Linked DNA regions of Posidoniimonas corsicana. The protein of the gene in region 1 binds, or shares a complex with, the protein of each later gene. Links are inferred from orthologs where the notes say so. Each region holds a gene or a part of one and is shown on either strand. Other genes may lie near its edges.

What was found.
Region 2: the proteins of KOR34_RS04775 (region 1) and KOR34_RS22235 are in contact, whole or in part, in a solved structure (PDB 1A0O), measured with the Escherichia coli proteins. The link is inferred for Posidoniimonas corsicana from one-to-one orthologs.

Annotation. Positions count from the first base shown.
Region 1 is NZ_SIHJ01000001.1:1,255,515-1,264,939, reverse strand. What follows is about bases 1,827-5,105. They hold KOR34_RS04775 (hybrid sensor histidine kinase/response regulator), read right to left. Parts: upstream 4,748-5,105; coding sequence 2,027-4,747; downstream 1,827-2,026. Other genes in these bases: KOR34_RS04770 (NYN domain-containing protein), read right to left, coding at 4,963-5,105; KOR34_RS04780 (chemotaxis protein CheW), read right to left, coding at 1,827-2,023. Outside these bases: KOR34_RS04785 (methyl-accepting chemotaxis protein), read right to left, coding at 1-1,481; more of KOR34_RS04780, read right to left, coding at 1,559-1,826; more of KOR34_RS04770, read right to left, coding at 5,106-5,676; KOR34_RS04765 (aspartate/ornithine carbamoyltransferase family protein), read right to left, coding at 5,694-6,965; KOR34_RS04760 (ABC transporter permease subunit), read right to left, coding at 7,064-8,704; KOR34_RS04755 (glycosyltransferase family 9 protein), read right to left, coding at 8,772-9,425. UniProt on the Escherichia coli protein: Involved in the transmission of sensory signals from the chemoreceptors to the flagellar motors. CheA is autophosphorylated; it can transfer its phosphate group to either CheB or CheY.
Region 2 is NZ_SIHJ01000004.1:231,108-239,955, forward strand. What follows is about bases 3,359-6,060. They hold KOR34_RS22235 (response regulator), read right to left. Parts: upstream 5,040-6,060; coding sequence 4,677-5,039; downstream 3,359-4,676. Other genes in these bases: KOR34_RS22225 (HAD family hydrolase), read left to right, coding at 3,359-3,749; KOR34_RS22230 (peroxiredoxin), read left to right, coding at 3,917-4,510; KOR34_RS22240 (polyhydroxyalkanoic acid system family protein), read right to left, coding at 5,322-5,624; KOR34_RS22245 (hypothetical protein), read right to left, coding at 5,805-6,026. Outside these bases: KOR34_RS22210 (SDR family oxidoreductase), read right to left, coding at 1-331; ilvD (dihydroxy-acid dehydratase), read right to left, coding at 458-2,140; KOR34_RS22220 (hypothetical protein), read left to right, coding at 2,317-3,078; more of KOR34_RS22225, read left to right, coding at 3,123-3,358; KOR34_RS22250 ((5-formylfuran-3-yl)methyl phosphate synthase), read right to left, coding at 6,359-7,102; KOR34_RS22255 (sodium:proton antiporter), read left to right, coding at 7,386-8,848. UniProt on the Escherichia coli protein: Involved in the transmission of sensory signals from the chemoreceptors to the flagellar motors.

The DNA.
Region 1 (9,425 bases):
GCGACCAGGGCGATGATCTTCTGGACCCGGCCGATGAACACGTCGAACCAGTGCCCCAGCTCTCCCAGCTCGTCGGAGCTCTTCAGATCGAGGCGTTTGGTGAGGTCGGCTTCCCCCTCGGCGATCACACGGGCGGCGTCGACCATCTTGTTGATCGGCGTGACCAGCAGCCGCACGAACAGGTACGCGACGCCCAGCACCACGACCGCGGACACGGCGAGGATCGCCAGGGAGGTAGCGAGCATCCGGGCGGTGGCCGCGGCGGCCGTCTGCTGCATCTCACGCGCCGCGGTGAACGCCTCGGACGTGTCGATCTTTGAAGACTGGGTCCAACGGACCCCCAGCACGTCGACGGGGCCGTACGCGATGAGCGTCTCCTCACCGCGGTAGTCGGTCACTACGGCGGCGCCGGTTTCGCCGGCGAGGGCGGCCTTCACGGCGTCGCTCTTGACGCTGCCGGCAGCGGGGGTGCGGAACGAGGCCGCCAGGCTGTGGGTATCCGGCTGCAGGTGCGAGTTGCTGCGCATCTTGAAGTCGGGGCCGACGAGGATCGCCTCGCCGGTCTCACCCATCCCGTCCCGCGAGGCCATCAGGTCGCAGATCCGGTCGACCGGCATCTGGAACATGGCCACGCCGAGCAGCTCGTCGCCGTCATAGACCGGCGCTCCGATGAAGCTGGCCGGCGCCTCGTAGCTGGGCGTGTACTGCTCGAAGTCGACGAACGCGTACTCGCCCTTGCTCAGGCTGCGCGCCTGGCGGAAGCACTCGCCGAAGTTGGTCTGGGCGTACGGGCCGTCGATCAGCGAGGTGGTGTAGTCCAGCTCCTTGAACACGGAGTACACGATGTCCCCGGTCTCGGCGTCGACGAGGAAGATGTCGTAGTAGCCAAACTTGTCGAGGTAGTCGCGGACCACCGGGTGCACCATCTTGTGGAGCTGCCCGTAGTCGGTGTCTGTGTCGGCGGCGTCCAGCAGGTGCTTGGAGCCCAGCGGGTTTTGGTTGGCCTTGATGTAGGCGTGCTGCAGGGCGAGTGAATCGTCGTCCAGCGCGGCGAGGAGTCTGCCGGCGTCTGGGTCGGCGCCGCTGTTCTGCGCGCGGTACTCGTCGCTGAAGTCGCCCTGGTAGTACGACGCCAGCTCGTCACGCAGCCGCGGCAGGTCCTCTTCGGTCAGGCCCGCCTGCTCGCGGTACGAGCCGAGCCGCGTGGGGAATTCGCGCATCGCGCCGACGATCATGCGGTTTTCGGCGAAGGTTAGGGCCTGGTCCCGGATCTGACGGAAGTAGGCTTCGACCTGACGGGTCTTCAAGGCCCGCTGGACCTCAACGACCGCGGTCGCCTTGGCGCGCATGTCGGCGACCGCGTGCGTCTGCACGGCGTGCATGGCGCTGGAAGCCGCCAGGTAGCTCGTCACAGCGGCGATCGACAGAGGCACGAGGCCGCACGCCAGGAAGCCGAGGGTCAGCTTAGTGCGAATCTTCATTGTCGGGTTAGCTCTGAAGGGGAGGATGGGGAAACGGGTCGCAGAGCGGGAGCGGGGCCTGTGGGGTGGCGGCCCTGCTAGTCGCGGTCAGCCAAGACCTGCTCGACGTCCAGCAGCACAACGATGTCGGTCTCCAGGGTGTGGACCCCCTGGAAGAACCGGCCGTCGATGCCGTCGACGTTGGCCGGCGCCGGGGAGATCTCGTCCGCCTTAAGGGTCAGGATGTCGGAGATGCGGTCGACCCACAGGCCGATCGCCTCGCCCTGGGACGCGACGATCAGGTTGCGGGCGTCGCGCGACTCCTCGGCCGGGGGCATGCCCAGCACGGTGCGGAGGTCGATCACGGTGGCGACCTCGCCACGCAGGTTTATCACTCCGCGGACGTGGGCCGGCGCGTTCGGCACCGCGGTGATGTTGACCTGGCGGTTGATCTCCTGGACCGCGGCGATGTCGACGCCGAACAGCATCTCGCCGAGGTAGAACGTGGCGAACTGCCGCTCGCCGACGCGGGCGGTGGTGTTTTCTAGGATGGCGGTGGTCACGGTCTAGGCCTCCACGAGCTGGGACTGATTCTTGTTGCGGTCGACGCCGTGGTCGACAAAGTTGCGTAGGGAGTTGAGCAGCTTCTCGCGGTCCATCTTGATCTGGTAGTCGTCGATGCCGACCTCGATGCCCCGCTGGATGTCCGACGTCCCGGCCAGCGAGGTCAGCGCGATGACCGGCAGGTCGCGGAACTGGGCCGAGTCGCGGATCTTCTGGCAGAGCTGGAAGCCGTCCATGTTGGGCATCTCGATGTCCGTCACCACGACGTCCGGCGCGTACTCGCCGCTGGCCAGCTTGTCCCACGCGACCTGTCCGTCCTCGCAGGCCTCGACCCGGTAGCCCTTGTCCTCGAACATCTTCTGCACCTGGGTGCGGAAGAACGTCGAGTCCTCTGCCAGCAGCACCAGCGGCGGCAGCGCGTCGTCGGCGTAGCCGGCGGGCTCGTCGCCCAGGAACCACTCGGGGTGAGAGAGCTGGGTGATCTCGTAGAAGTCGATCAGACGCACGGTCTTGTCGTTCCGCACGAGCGAGCCAACCACGCCCTGCTCGCTGAAGGTCGCGGTGTCGATGTTGGTCGTGACGTTGGTGATGTCGTGCAGGACCGGGGCGATCAGGCCGACCTCTCGCCCCCGCACCTCGAACACCACGACGTAAGCCCGGTCCATCGGCCCGGGCGGCGTCGCACGGATGCAGTTCTCCAGCCGCAGCAGCGGCAGCGTGGTGCTCTTGTACTGCAGCACCTCCTGCCCGGCGACCGTGTCGATCTGGTCGGTGCGGATCCGCTCGATGCGGGCGATCAGGGCCATCGGGGCGGCGAACTGCTCGCCCGGGCCGTTCTCGAACAGCATCACGGCCTGCTCGTCGGTCTCCTCGTTCGACTGCTCAGCGTGCTTGTCGGCGGCCGCCTGCAGCTCCTCGTCGGTGCGCAGGTCCTGGTGAGCGGCGATGCCGGCGATGTCCAGAATCAGCGCGACGTGCCCGTCGCCGAGGATCGTGGCGCCGGCCAGCGTGCGGCAGTTCTTATGGTGCCGGCCGAGCGGCTTGACCACGATCTCCTCCGAGTCGTGCAGCGCGTCGACCACCAGCCCGAAGCGGGTCTGCCCGGTGTCGACGACGATGATGTTGGTGGCGCCGGTCTTGTTGTGCTCGTCTTCCTCTGGTCCGCCGCAGTTGAGGGCCTCGTTCAGACGCACCAGCGGCAGCAGGCTGCCCCGCAGGCGGAGCACCTCGGCGTTCTTGACGCGGCCCAGCTTGGTTTCGCGTTCGCTCTCGCGGACGCGGACCAGCTCGGCGATGTTGACCTGGGGGATCGCGAAGCGGTCCCCGCCCGCCTGGATGATGAGCGAAGGGATGATGGCCAGCGTCAGCGGCAGGGTGACGATGATGCTGGTGCCTTTGCCGAGCACCGACTCGACGTCGACCGTGCCGCCCAGCTTGGCGATGTTCGTCCGCACGACGTCCATCCCGACGCCGCGGCCGCTGACGTCGGTTACCTCTTTGGCGGTGGAGAAGCCCGGTGCGAAGATCAGCCGGACCGCCTCGCGGTCTCCCATCTGGTCGGCCTTCTCCTGGGTGATGACCCCCTTGGAGACCGCCTTCTCTTTGAGCACGGCCGGGTTGATGCCGCCGCCATCGTCGTTGATCTCGATGCGGACCTTGCCGGCCTGGTAGCAGGCGCGGAGCTCGATCTTGCCGCTGGCCGGCTTGCCGTTCTTGACCCGCGCGTCCGGCGACTCCAGGCCGTGGTCGACCGAGTTGCGGATCAGGTGGGTGAGCGGGTCGCCGATCGCCTCGACAATCGTCTTGTCGACCTCGACCTCCTTGCCCTCGATCTCCAGCTCGCACTGCTTGCCGAGCTTGGCGCTGAGGTCGCGCACAACCCGCGGGAACCGGCTGAAGACCGAGCCGATCTGCTGCATGCGGGTCTGCATGATCGCCTCTTGCAGCTCGCTGGTCACCTGGTCGATGCGTGCGGAGGTGGCCTCGAGGCCCGACCGCTCCTCCGAGGCGACCGCCTGCATCAGCTGGTTGCGGCTGAGCACGAGCTCGCCCGCCAGGTTCATGAGGCTGTCGAGGACGGTCACCGACACGCGGATGTTGGCGTCCGCCGTCGGCGACGGCTTGCTGGATTCCTCTGCCATGGGCTTCGCCTGCGGGGGTTCGGGGGGGGCGGGAGATGCGGCGGGTTGAGGCGCCTCGGCGGCCTTGGCCGCGTTCTTCGCCGCCAGCTTGGCGGCGATGGCGGCTTCGATCTGCTCGTCGAGCGTCAGCTCCGTCGACGGGGCCGCCTCGTCGGCGACCGGTTCGGGTGGGGCGGCCGGGGCGGCGGCGGTCGGGGCCTCGGCGCCGACAGCGATCGCTTCGAGCGACTCGACGTGGTGGCTGATGTCGTAGGTCGACGAGTTGTGAACGTCGTCGATCATCGAGGTGAGCGTGTCCGCGGCCTTGAGCATGACGTCCACGATGGCCGACGTGGGCGCCAGCTCGCGATTGCGCATCATGTTCAGCAGGTTTTCGAGGCTGTGGGCCAGGTCGTTGACCGTGGTCAGCCCCAGGAAACCCGCCGCGCCCTTGATGGAGTGGATGGCGCGGAACACCTCGTTGATCAGGTCCACGTCGATGTTGGCGCCCTGCTCCTCGATGGCCAGGAACTGGTTCTCAACGTCGGCCAGGTGCTCTTTGGACTCGATGACGAAGTCGTTCAGCAGTTCGTTGTCTTCCACCGTCTTCTCCCGCGCGGGTCGCAGAGGTCAGCGCGTGGGATCACGAAATCCCTGCGCTAAAATGTGTTTGATGACAAAAAGTAGGTCATCAGATGCGCGCCGCGGCGGACCTGGAGATCCACAGCGCAGCACAGAAATGGCGGCCGGGGGGATGACCGCACACGGGACCGGACGCGCGCGCGTACTGGGACAGATGCGCCGGCTGGGCGGGTGGCCTACCCCCGTGGGGGGTGGCGTCGTGCCGGTTTTTCGAGCTCCGCCGCCAAATCTTCTGCGTAGCCTGGCGGGAAGGGATTTCCCGAACTCTCGTCCGGCTTCTCCCCACGCGGCGGTGACGCGGGCGATTCGGACGCCGGGTCGCCCGCTCCGGACCGCGCCGGCGGGGCGGGCTCCGGCGCGGCCTCGTCGGGCGGCAGCGGCTGAGAGAACTCGTTGACCCAGTAGTCGGCGTCGCCGATGTCTGCGGGCTTCTCCGGAGTGGATACAGGCGGCGCGGAGACCGGGTGGGCCGGGCGGCGGAGGAGCTCGCGGTTCCAGTCGGAGCTGTCCCGCCAGGCGGCTCCGCGGCTCCGCGCTGCCCTCTGCACGCGGCGGTCCCCGGACACCACAAGCAGTTCCTTGGGCGCCCGGTCCGCTTCGATCAGGGCCTCGAGCATGGCGTCGGCGTCCGCGTAGCGGCGCGCGAACAGCACGTGGACGCCCTCGTACGTGTACTGGTCGGGCAGCCCGGGCGGCGCGCCGGCGGCGTCGAACACAATCACCGCACGCTTCCGCTCGCGCTTTGTCAGCCGTGAGGCCAGGAATGACAGCAACGCCTCGCGTGCGCCCTGCAGCGTGCCTGCCAGGGCGTCGGCGCCGTGCACGTCGGTGGCGTGCAGCAGGTTGTAACCGTCGATCAGCAGCCGGACACGCGCGGGCGAGCGGGCCATGTGCTCGCTCCTGGGGGCTAGTCGTTGTAGACGTGCCGCTCGCGGTAGGTCTCAAAGAAGTGGCGGGCGATGGCGTGGTCGACGTCCATCACGTGCGCCAGCAGCGCCGCGCGGACCCACATGCCGTTGCGGGCCTGGCGGAAGTACATGGCGCGGGGGTCGTCGTCGACCTCGGGGGGGATCTCGCCGAAGTGCTGGTCGCGCGGGAACGGGTGCAGGATGGGGGTGTACAGCCGCATCCGTGCAACCAGTTCTGGGGTCAGCCGGTATTTGAGGGTGTCGATGGCGGCCATCGACTCGGCGTCCTCGGGGTCGTCGTGCTCCTTCTGCACCCGCGTCATGTAGAGCGCGTCGACCTGCTCGATCACCGGCTTGCCGTCCAGGTGGGCCTCGAACGAGTCGAGCTCGTACACCGGCACGCCACGGTCGGCGAGCCGCTGCTTCAGGTCCTCGCGGATGCGGAGCTTCGGGTGGTCCGGCGAAATGAACACCAGCCGCACGCCTTCGTAGGCGGCCAGCAGCATTGCCAGCGAGCGGACCGTGCGGCCGCGGCCGATGTCGCCGCAGAAGGCGTAAGTCTTGTTCTCGAGGCCCTTGGTCAGGTCGCCGTAGCCGGGCATCTGCCGCAGACGCTCCAGCTTGTCGCCGCCGGGCGAGTCACGCGGGTTCTCGAAGTTGAACGTCCGCTGCAGCGTGTAGATGTCCAACAGCGCCTGGGTGGGGTGCTCGTCGGCGCCGCTGCCGGCATTGATCAGGGGCACGCTGCGCTGACCACTCCGCTCCAGGTCGTTCATCAGGTACGCGCACGACTCGGCCAACTTGGCCACCGGCGACCGCATGATGATCAGGTCGAAGTAGCTGGAGAACATCCGGATTGAATCGAAGCGGGTCTCGCCCTTGGTCTCGGACGAGGTGCTCGGGTCGCGGACCTCGTTGCAGGTAATCCCCAGGATCTGGCAGGCCGCCATGAACGACAAGAACGTCCGCGTCGAGGGCTGGGTGAAGTACAGCATTGCGCGGCGGTGCGACAGCAGGTTCCGCAGAAAGTCCTGCCCGCCGCGGCTCTTGGAGAGCAGCCGGATCATGTCGGCGGTCTCGGCCAGCTCGGACAGCATGGCCGGGGTGAACTGGCCGGAGAACACCACGTGACGCAGCCGGTCGCCGCGTTGGAAGTCGGGCGCCTTCATCAGCACGGGCCGCTCCAACCGGGCGGCGTAGTGCTCCAGGTTCAACTCATCCTGAGTGGGCGCTTGGCCCCGGCTGGCGTTCTGATCGGCTGGCGTAGACAACTTCGGCTCCTTGCGTCGGCGTTGCTAGCGTTATCGCACAGCCCCGCCCGGCGGGCAATCCACCCCGGTAAATCGCCGCGCCCTACCCGCGCACGCCGCTACTCGGACACCCGCCAGCGGGCGTGGAACAGCCACATGATCAGCAGCAGCAACGCCGCGTTGTACAGCACCGTCCAGCCGACGTACCCGTAGAACACGCCCATGTCGCCGATGGCCTGCTGCACCGCCGCGTCCGACCGGTCGTTGGAGTGCTCGATGTCGAGCGGCAGCGCGAACACCGCGGCGAACGGGCTGACGCTGCTGACCGCGTGCACTACCCGGGCGCCGGCCGTGTCCTGGAAGAACGTGTCGGAAAAAAACCGCGCAGCCAGCGGCGCCACGAACATCGTCAAAATCAGCACGTAGGTGGTCATCAAACTGCTGGACGTCTTGCGGTAGATGGTCGAGCAGAAGAGCGCCGTGAACGCGGTGGTCAGGCACGCCAGCGCCGTAACCAGCAGGTAGCCCGCCATGGTCGGCAGGTTGTTCCAGTAGTCCAGCGGCATCAGGCACGCTAGTAGCACCGGCCACAGCAGGAACGAGGTCAACACTACCGACACCCGCAGCCCGCTCAGCAGCTTGCCCCACAGCATCTGCCAGGGGGTGATGAGCGTCGTGAGCAGCAGGTCGAGGGTCTGGCGTTCTCGCTCGTTGCAGACGCTGCCGGCCGAGAACACCGGTCCCACAAGCATGTTGAACAGCAGAACGTACGCGATGTACCACGGCGCCAGGTTCATGTACATGTACAGGCAGACCGCCATGATCGGCAGCGCCAGGCCCATCGAGATCTGGATCACCAGCCGGAGCATCAGCGTGCCCTGGGCGAAGATCTCGCTCCGCATCTCCTTGTCGTAGATCGGGTTGGCGCCGTCCTCGATAAAGGTGGTCCGCTTCGGCGGGGCGAACAGCTTGTCGGGAAACTCGTCGCGCTTGATGTACAGGCCCACCGCCTCGCGGGCCTCGCTCTCCAGGTCGACCACTTCCTTGCCGCCCGAGCCCAGGTCGGCCGGGTACAGCAGCCGCCGCGCGATGTCGGCCCACAGCACTGCGCCCACCGCGGCGCACGCGATCGGCACGACCGTCGAGACGAACGCCACCCGCGCCGGGCCGAGCTGCTCCAACGCGTTCCACACCAGCACTCCTACGATCGCCAGCGGCAGGATCATCAGGTACGACACCACCAGCGACGCGCTGGTGCGTTTGAAGTAGCTGCTGGCCCACAGGCTGATCATGCCGAACAACGCCACCATGGAGAACATGGCGATGTACGCCGCGAACACCTCCAGCGCCGACACGCCCCCCAGCGGCAGGCAGAGCATCACGATCGGCAGCGAGCAGAATATCAGGATGCCCAGGTAGGTGAGCGACGCGAACAGCTTGCCCAGCACGATGGCGCCCGGCTTGATCGGGCTGGCGAGCAGCATCTCGTAGCTGTCGCGTTCCTTCTCGCCAGTGATCGAGCCCGCGGCGAAGCTGGGCGCCATCAGCGACGCCAGCATGTACTGCCCGAAAAAGAACAGCTCGACCAGCCGCTTGGCCTCCTCCGGCTGGGCGAAGTCGAGCTTCTGCTCCTGCGGCCAAGCCAGCAGCACTACGCCGCCCAAGAGCGCGATGTACGCAAACAGCAGCACAAACGCCCGCGGCAGACGCAGGGTGCTCAGCAGTTCGTACTGCAGCACGGGGTTGTCACGCACGTACATAGGCGGCTGGTCGGTGGTAGGTTGCTAGCGGAGGTCGTTCGGCCCACGGCGCCAGCCGCGGAACCAACTACCCGATATTCTCCAGCACCCGCTCAACTTCTTCCCAGACCACATCGGTCGGGATCTCCTTGAACGGACGGTCAACAAACGTCCCGCACGACTCGCACGGGGTCTGTACTTCGCTCGGGGCGACAAATCTTTGGTGCTCGCGGTGCGGGCGGGTCCATTCTACCGGGCTGATCTGGAACAGCGATACCATCGGCAGGCCGGCCGTGGCGGCCAGGTGGTGGGGGCCGCCATCGTTGCCGACAAACAGGTCGCACCGCCGCATCACGCCCATTAGCTGCGGGAAGGTCGGCATCGGGTAGTCGACCACGGCCGGCGACTTCATCCGGTCGGTCACCTCGCGGGTCGCCTGCTCCTGCCCCGGCCCGTACACCATCAGCGGCGTGTAGCCCCGCTCCGACAGGCGGTCGGCGATCTGGGCGAACCGCTCGGGGGGCCAGATCTTGTCGGGGTCCTGGGAGATGACGTACATCGCGACCGTCCGCCCGGGGATGTGATCGGCCTTGAACTGGTCGGCGAAGGCCTCGTCCTCGCTGCTGATCGGGAACTCGAGGTCGACGTCGTCGTAGTCCACGCGGCCGTCGCCCAGCAGCCGCAGGTTGCGGCGGGCGTTGTACTCGTACGGCATCTGGTCGCGGGGCGTCGACTCCGTGTA
Region 2 (8,848 bases), on another replicon or contig:
CGAACACACGGTCAAACTGCTCGTCGGTGGTTTCTTCCACCCGCTGGTAGATTGCCACGCCCGCGTTGTTCACCAGGATGTCGACCTGGCCGAACTTGGACTCGGCCGCGTCGAATAGCTGGGCGGCTTGGTCTGGCTGGCTCACGTCGGCCTGCACCGCCATCGCTTGGCCACCTGCGTCGGTGATCTCGCCGACCACTGCGGCGGCATCACCTTCGCTGGAGGCGTAGTTCACCGCAACGCGGGCGCCCTGGGCGGCTAGCTTCTTGGCGATGGCGGCGCCGATGCCGCGCGAGGCTCCGGTGACGATGGCGGTCTTGTTGCTCGGCATGCGGTGAGCTTTCCTGGTCGCTGAACTGTTGACTTCCAATACGCTTCGCGATGCGCACCTGAGTTCCCCTTCCCGGCAGGGGGAGTGGGATCGTTCATGCGTGGCAATGGTCCTTAGTGATGTCGCTCACTCATCCGTCACGCACCCCTCACTAGCGCTCTTCACGTTCTTGATGTACTTGTAGAGCGTGCCGCGGGTGGCTTTGTACTCGGGCGCCTGCCAGGCGGCTTTGCGTTTGGCGAGCTCGTCATCGCTCACGTCGAGCGTGATCAGGTTGGCCTCGGCGTCGACGGTGATCTTGTCGCCGTTCTGGACCAGGGCGATCGGGCCGCCGACCTGGGCCTCGGGCGTGACGTGGCCCACGATGAAGCCGTGGCTGCCGCCGCTGAAGCGGCCGTCGGTGATCATCGCCACGTCCTGGCCCAGGCCCGCACCCATGATGGCGCTGGTGGGGGTGAGCATCTCCGGCATGCCGGGGCCGCCCTGGGGGCCCTCGTAGCGGATGATCACGACATCGCCCCTGTTGATCTTCTTGTCCTCCAGGGCGTGCAGCATGTCCTCTTCGCTGTCGAAGCAGTTGGCCGTGCCGGTGAAGGTCAGGCCCTCCTTGCCGGTGATCTTGGCCACGGCGCCGTCGGGGCAGAAGTTGCCGCGCATGATGCGGAGGTGGCCGGTCGCCTTGAGCGGCTTGTCGAGCGGGCGGACGATCGACTGGCCTTCCTTCAGGCCGGTCAGGCTCTCGAGGTTCTCGGCGATGGTCTTGCCGGTGACCGTCATGCAGGAGCCGTCGATCAGGTCGGCCTCGAGCAGCATCTTCATCACCGCCGGCGTGCCGCCCACCGAGTGCAGGTCCTCCTGCACGAAGCTGCCCGACGGCTTCAGGTCGGCCAGGTAGGGCGTCTTGTCGCTGACCTTCTGGAAGTCGTCGATCGACAGGTCGACGCCGACGCTGCGGGCCATGGCCAGCAGGTGGAGCACCGCGTTGGTCGACCCGCCGACCGCCATGATCAGCACCATCGCGTTCTCAAACGCAGCGCGGGTCATGATGTCGCGCGGCTTGAGGTCGAGCTCCAGCAGCTTGCGGATCGCCCGGGCCGCCTCGTGGCACTCCTTCTGCTTGTCTGGGTGCTCGGCGGGGATCGAGGAGCTGTACGGCAGGCTCATCCCCATCGCCTCGATGGCGCTGGCCATGGTGTTGGCGGTGTACATGCCGCCGCACGCGCCGGCGCCGGGGCAGCTGTGCTGCACGATGTCCTTCCGCTCCTCCTCGGTGATGCGTCCGGCCAGCCACTCGCCGTAGCACTGGAACGCGGAGACGATGTCGCGCTTCTCCTGGCCGTCGCCGCTCTTGGTGAACCCGGGCTTGATGGTGCCGCCGTAGATCATGATCGCCGGGCGGTTCAGCCGGCCCATCGCGATCAGGCAGCCGGGCATATTCTTGTCGCAGCCGGGCAGGGCGACCAGCGCGTCGTACCACTGGGCCTGCATCACGGTCTCGATGCTGTCGGCGATCAGGTCGCGCGACTGCAGGCTGTAGCTCATGCCGCTGGTGCCCATCGAGATGCCGTCCGACACGCCGATGGTGTTGAACCGCATGCCGACCAGCCCGGCGGGCGCCATGCCCTGCTTCACCTGGCCCGCTAAGTCCAAGAGGTGCATGTTGCAGGTGTTCCCCTCGTACCACATGCTGGCGATGCCGACCTGTGGCAGGTTCATGTCCTCCTCGCTCATGCCGGTTCCGTACAGCATGGCCTGGCTGGCGCCCTGAGACTTGGGTTGGGTGATCTGGCTGGAGTACTTGTTGAGCATGGGAGGAGTATGGCCGGTGGTTGGTAGCGGGTGACTGGGGACTGGTAGCTGGGGATGGGCTGTTCGGTCAGGGCGCCGGGAGGCCGGCAATCCGGCGATTTTAGCCTGAAAGGCCGCTGGGGGCGACGTGCCCACTGGCCTTAACCCGGCGGCGGCGGGCCGCTAAAGTCCGCCCTATGCGAGTCCTCGACACCGAACCGGACCGGAAGGTTCCCCTCTGGCGGCGGCTGCCGCCAGTGGTGTGGGTGGTGCTCGCCCTGCTCCTGCTGCTGCACGGGCCGCGGGGCGCGTTCTGGGCCGTGCTGCACCAGGCCTGGGGCATGGTCGCCACGCTGCTGGGCGGCGACGAGGTGGTGATCGGCGTACTCGGGCAGACGGCGCCGCTGGCGCTGGCCACCGCGGTGGTCACGTTCCTGTACTGCCGCGAGTGGATCACGTTCGAGAGCATGTGGTCGCTCATGGCGACCGCCGGCATCCTGATCGGCGGCGCGTCGGCGGGCGTGCACCTGCGGGCGCTCCTGCAGAGGGTGGCCCCGCCCGGAGCGGTTGAGCATGCCGACGCAAACGCCGCCAAGGGCGACTTCGCGGTGCAGAGCCTCATCCTACGGACCCGCCTGCACGGGGGCCGGCTGCCGGCGTCCGAGGCGGTGCGGGTGCTGACCGACCACCGCTACGTGAGCGAACTGGGCGCCGCCGGCGTGCTGCCCAACCCCATCCCGCGGGTCGCGTTGCTGCCCGAAGGGACCAACGCGTTGGGCATCGTTGGCCGTGGCGTCAACCAGCTGCTGGGGTACCTGGTGTTCTACCGCCCGCGGATGTTCCTGGCCGCGTTGATCGCGGGGGGCTACCTCGGCTGGGCGTCGCACCGCCGGCTGGAGGACGCCAGCGACCGCGCGATCGACTGGCGCCACGAGCGTGAGAGCCGTCGCGCCGCGTGACCGGGCCGGTGACGGATCGGCGGCGCGGCGGTAGGATGCCCCGCATGACGCCTAAGTTCCTCTATTTTGATCTCGGCAACGTCCTGATCCGGTTCTGCAACGACCGCATGGTCCGCCAGATGGCGGCCGCCGCCGGTGTTGAAGAGGGCGTGGTCCGCGAGGCGGCCATGGCCACCGGCACCCCCGCCGACGTGCAGTGGCGGTTCGAGTGCGGGCAGCTGACCCCGGACGAGTACTTCGCCTGGTTCTGCGACGCCACCAGGTCGGCGCCCGACCGCGCCGAGCTCGAGCTGGCCTGCAGCGACATCTTCGAGCCGATCCCGGAGTCGATGGAGCTGGTCGCAGCGTTGGCGGCGGCGGGCCACCGGCTGGGCATCCTGTCGAACACCAACGCGGTGCACTGGCCGTTCCTGACCGACGGGCGCTACCCGCAGCTCAACGACGCGTTCGAGCTGCACGTCACGAGCTTCGACGCCCGCGCGATGAAGCCGGACCCCAGCATCTACCGCCTGGCCGCCGAACAGGCGGGCTGCGAACTGGGCGAGCTGTTCTTCACCGACGACCGGGCGGAGAACGTCGCGGGGGCGGCGGCGTGCGGGATCGACGCGGTCCGCTTCGAGTCGACCGAGCAGCTGGCGGGCGAGCTGCAACGCCGCGGCGTCGCTTGGTAAGGCCTCCGCGCTCGGCGCCGGTCGATGCGGCGGACGCATGGCAGCTATGCGGACGCGGGCCCCTTGCTGGCGCGGCAGAGCCCCGTAAACTGGCGAGACGGGCCGGCGGCGCCGGGCCCGGACAATACGAATCCCCTCCCTGCACCCCCCTACGTGAGGTCCCCCCGATGAGCGTTCTCGTCCAGAAAGAAGCCCCCGATTTCACCGCCCAGGCGGTCATGCCGGACGGGACGTTCAAGGAACTGAAGCTGTCGGACTACCGCGGCAAGTACGTGCTGCTGTTCTTCTACCCGCTGGACTTCACCTTCGTCTGCCCGACCGAGATCATCGCGTTCTCCGACGCGGCCGCCAAGTTCGAGGAGAAGGGCGTGCAGATCCTCGGCTGCTCGGTCGACAGCCACTTCTCGCACTTCGCGTGGACGCAGACCACGCGTGACGCGGGCGGCATCGGCAAGACCGGCTACCCGCTGGTGGCCGACCTCAGCAAGCAGATCGCCCGCGACTACGACGTGCTGCTGGACGGCGGCGTGGCGCTGCGGGGCCTGTTCCTGATCGACAAGGACGGCGTCGTGCGTCACCAGGTGGTGAACGACCTGCCGCTGGGCCGCAGCATCGACGAGGCGCTCCGCATGGTCGAGGCGCTGCAGTACTTCGAGAAGAACGGCGAGGTCTGCCCCGCCAACTGGAAGGAAGGCGCCCGGACCATCAAGCCCTCGATCGACGAGAGCAAAGAGTTCTTCAACGCCGAGTACGCCAAGTAGGCGCTGGCTGGAGGGCGCTGGGCGCTAGTTTGTCCGGGGCCGAGCCCTCCCTCAGATCGGCAAAAAACTAAAGGCGGCTGCCCCGCGGGGCAGCCGCCTTTTTGCGTTTCAACTCAGTTGTCCGGTCGGCGCCACTGAACCAGCGCCCTCCAACCAATGCTCCGAACTAGCAGCCGTGCTTCTCGAGCTTCTCGCGGAGCGTGTCGGCCGTGAACGGCTTGACCAGGTAGTCCGAGACGCCGGCCTGGATGGCCTCCAGCACGCGCGACTTCTCGGCCTCGGTCGTGACCATGATGATCGTGACGTTGGTGTCCTGCTTGCGGATCTCCTGGATCACCTCCAGGCCGTTCTTCCGCGGCATGTTCCAGTCGGTCAGGACCAGGTCAAACTCGCCCGGCTTGAAGGCGTTGATGGCTTCTTCGCCGTCGGCGGCCTCGATCGCGCTGGGCACCCCTACCGCGTTGAGCGAGCGGAGGATGATCTTCCGCATCGTGCTCGAATCGTCGGCCACTAGAACTCGTGTACTCATCTTCGGAAGCTCCTCGCAGTAGTTCGCGATTCAAGGGCAGGTGCTGCGGGGCGTTGCGCCGGGGGGCACACGCCTGCGCCGAGATTTGTCTCAACGAACCGTAGGTCGCTTCCGGGGGCAGTCAACCAAAGTTGCGGCAACATGGGCCCAACGGCGGTCGGACGCTCCCAATCGGAACCGCGGCCGGGCAGATCCGCCACAGCCGTCACGACCGGACCACGGGCGGCGCGGCGGCCGGAGCGCTGGACGCAAAGAGAGAAAAGGGGGCGGAACGCCGGGGAGTTAACCCAGCAGGCGGGTGATCTCGTCCCGCAAGGCGGACTCGATCTTGCCCTTGAACATCATGGCGGTGAACGGCAGGTCGCCGCGGACGCGGACGTCGTTCTCGTTGACCACCAGGTCGCCCTTGATGCCGACGCCCATCGTCTTGAAGCCGAAGTGCAGGGTGTCGCCCTCCCACTGCTGCTCGACATCCTTCACCATGTCGGCGTAGTGTTCCTTGACCTTCTCGGAGAAGCTCTTCAGACGCTCGTGCGCGTCGTCCTTGGACTGGCCGTGGGGAACCGTGACGTCGAATTGGGGCATCGGGGCGATCCGTCTTGAAGGCGCCGGTAGTGACGATTGAGACGCCAGTGTAACCCGGCCCGTGACGAGCCGGTAGGCCGCCCCGCGCGCCAGCAGCCCTTGCATGGGCCGCCGCCTGTTCTCCGGGACGCTTCCACGGCGCGTCACACCGGAGCGTTAGAGTTCTGCCGCAGAGAGCAATCAGCCCCCCTCGAACTGGGAGGGGTCCTTCACTTCCTCGTAGGTCAGCCGGTCGGCGCCGTGCCACAGCGGCAGGCCGCGCTCCGCCCGTTCGGCGAGAACGCCAATCTTCTCCCGGCTGCCCGGCAGGGCGACCGTCGCGGAGTGCACCGCGTCGCTTACCTCATCGGGTTCGTAGTCCCAGTCACCATCGCGAATCGCGTCTAGCACAGAACGTTGCACAGTCGTTGTCCTCACAGTTTTAGCGGCGCCGCCCGGGACGTTCGGTCCCGAAGCGCACGGCCGCTGTGCGCCATCCTGAGGATCCCTCTCGTGAAGCCCCCGGCGTCCGATGCCCGGGAGCTGCCGCGGCCCCGGCGCGATACCGGTCCGCATACGCGATGGCTTCGCGGTCTAGAAACCGCTGCAACAAGGCCGGCCGCCTGGCTGAAAAGTAAACGACCCGCACCGAGCGATCAACGACGCCCTGCGCGGTTCGGGGAGGCCCTGTTGGTCACACCACTATCGCCGAGTATCGGGATTGCGATGCGGATGTCAAGTTTTTTCCGCTGCGCCTAAGGGCCGATTAACGCATGCGAACGCCGCGCCGTTGCGGCCGCGGCGGCGAACTCGGCGACCAGTTCTTCCCTCACCAAGCCGCCGCGTCCCCCCTCGCACACCGCGCCGCGCACGCCTAGCAGGTCGGGGAGCGAGGCCCCGAGCGTGGCGACATGCTGCGCCGTGACGCCGCCCGCCAGCACCAGCCGCAGGCCCGCGCGGCCGGCGTCGCCGATGAGCTGCGACAATTGGTCGCACCTCCACAGCCCGGTTAGGGCTGGCCCCGACTTGTCAGCGGTGTCCACCACCAGCCAGCGAGCGGAGGCGGCGGCTTGCAGCCGAGCGAGCAGTTGGGCGTTGGGTGGCGCGTGGTCGGCGTCGGCGTACAAGGCGGGCGCGAGCCCGATGCCGGGCGGCAGGGCACCGCGGAGCGCTGTCAGCATCTCGACCGCCGACTGCGTCACCGGCAGGTTGACGCCCACCTTCACCAGGCAGGCGGTCGACTCGTCCGCCCAGGCGGCGAGCTCCGCTGGGGCGAGCTCGCCGAGGTCCCCCGCCGCGGCGGTCACGGGACGCCGGCTGCCTACGAGCCGCGCGATGGAACGCACCACCTCAGCGTCGGCTCGGCCTAGCGCTCCGCGCGCCGGCTCCTTGACGTCGATTACCTCCGCGCCGCCGGCGAGGGCGGCGGCGGCCTCACTGGTGGAGCGGACGCTGACCAGCAGGCTCAGCGGCGGACGGCGCCAGTTGCTTAGCGGCACGGGGCGGGCTCTTGGTGTCGAGGGATGCGGTCGGCGCGATTGTACCGATGGGAGCGGTTGGGCCGCGAGACGCATTCGCCAGACCGCACCCTGCGCTTGAGCGCTGCCGGCCAGTTGGGTCCTACGCTTGCCTGATGTGCGTCATGACGTCGCGTTCCCTACCTGACCTCCACCTGAGCGTCAGGGCAACTCCGATAGACGAATGTCAGACCGGCCGTTACCTTTAACCGACACTCCCGCCTGGAGAATCTGGGGGAGTCCTACCAATGGATCGAAGTCGGAAATGTCTCACGAGTCCCACCACGCCGCCAGCGGCGGTGGCAAAGTTGTCGGCGCGATTGTGTTGTTGGCGGTCGTCTATGTCGGCACGCTGATTGCGGGATTGCCGCAGAAGGCCACCGAGCTCATCGTCGCGAGCAGCGCCGCCCACGCGACGGACGCGCACGCCACCGACGCCCACGCGGCCGACCCTCACGCTGCCGACTCGCACGCGGTTGAGGGCGACGCTCACGGGGCCGCCGACTCCCACGGCGCCGAGGCGGACATTGTCGCCCCGCCGGTCTGGACCGTCATCCCGTTTGTGCTGCTGCTGGGCGCTATCGCGGTGCTGCCGCTGATCCCGTTCACGGAGCACTGGTGGGAGTCGAACCTGCACCGGTTCCAGCTCGCGACGGTGCTCGGTCTGCTGACACTGGCCTACTATGGATTCCTGCACGAGAAGCCGATCGAAGGCCACTTCCCCGCCCACTACGTGGCCGACTACGACGCCACCGGTTTCAACTGGGAAGAGATCACCGCCATCCTGGGCAACGCGGTCGCTCAGGAGTACGTGCCGTTCATCGTGCTGCTGTTCAGCCTGTACACCATCTGCGGCGGCATCCGCATCGAGGGCGACCTGCAGGCCAACCCGATGACCAACGCCATCTTTATGGGCGCGGGCGGGCTACTGGCCAGCTTTATCGGCACCACCGGCGCGGCGATGCTGTTTATCCGCCCGCTGCTGGAGACCAACAGCGAACGAAAGCACGTGGTGCACACGGTGGTGTTCTTCATCTTTATTGTCTGCAACTGCGGCGGCTGCCTGCTGCCGATCGGCGACCCGCCGTTGTTCTTGGGCTACCTGGCGGGCGTGGACTTTTTCTGGACGATGAGCCTGTGGCCGGCCTGGCTGCTGTGCAATGGCCTGCTGCTGGTAGTCTACCTGCTGCTGGACGAGCTGGTGTACTATCGCCGCGAGACCGAGGCCGACATCACCCGCGACATCCGCAAGATCCGCCACATGAAGTATATGGGGCTGGGGCTCAACGGCCCGCTGCTGCTGGGCGTGGTGGCGGCGGTGGCGTTCCTCGACCCGTCGAAGACCGTGCCTGGCACCGACTGGCACCCGTGGCTGTACCTGCGGGAGCTGGTGCAGCTAGGCCTGGTGGCGCTCTCGCTGGCGTTGGGGTCCAACGCGGTCCGCAAGGCGAACACCTTCAACTACCACGCGATCCAAGAGGTGGCGGCGCTGTTCATCGGCATTTTTATCTGCATGCAACCGGCGCTGCAGATCCTGGGCCTCAACGGCGAGTACCTGGAAGCCAACTTCCTGAACTCGCCGTCGCGGTTCTACTGGGTGACCGGCGGGCTCTCCAGCGTGTTGGACAACGCGCCCACGTACCTGGTGTTCTTCAAGACGGCTCAGGTTCCCGGGGTGGGAGGGGCAACCGCCGGCGTTGACGTGAACACCCTCACGGCCATCAGCCT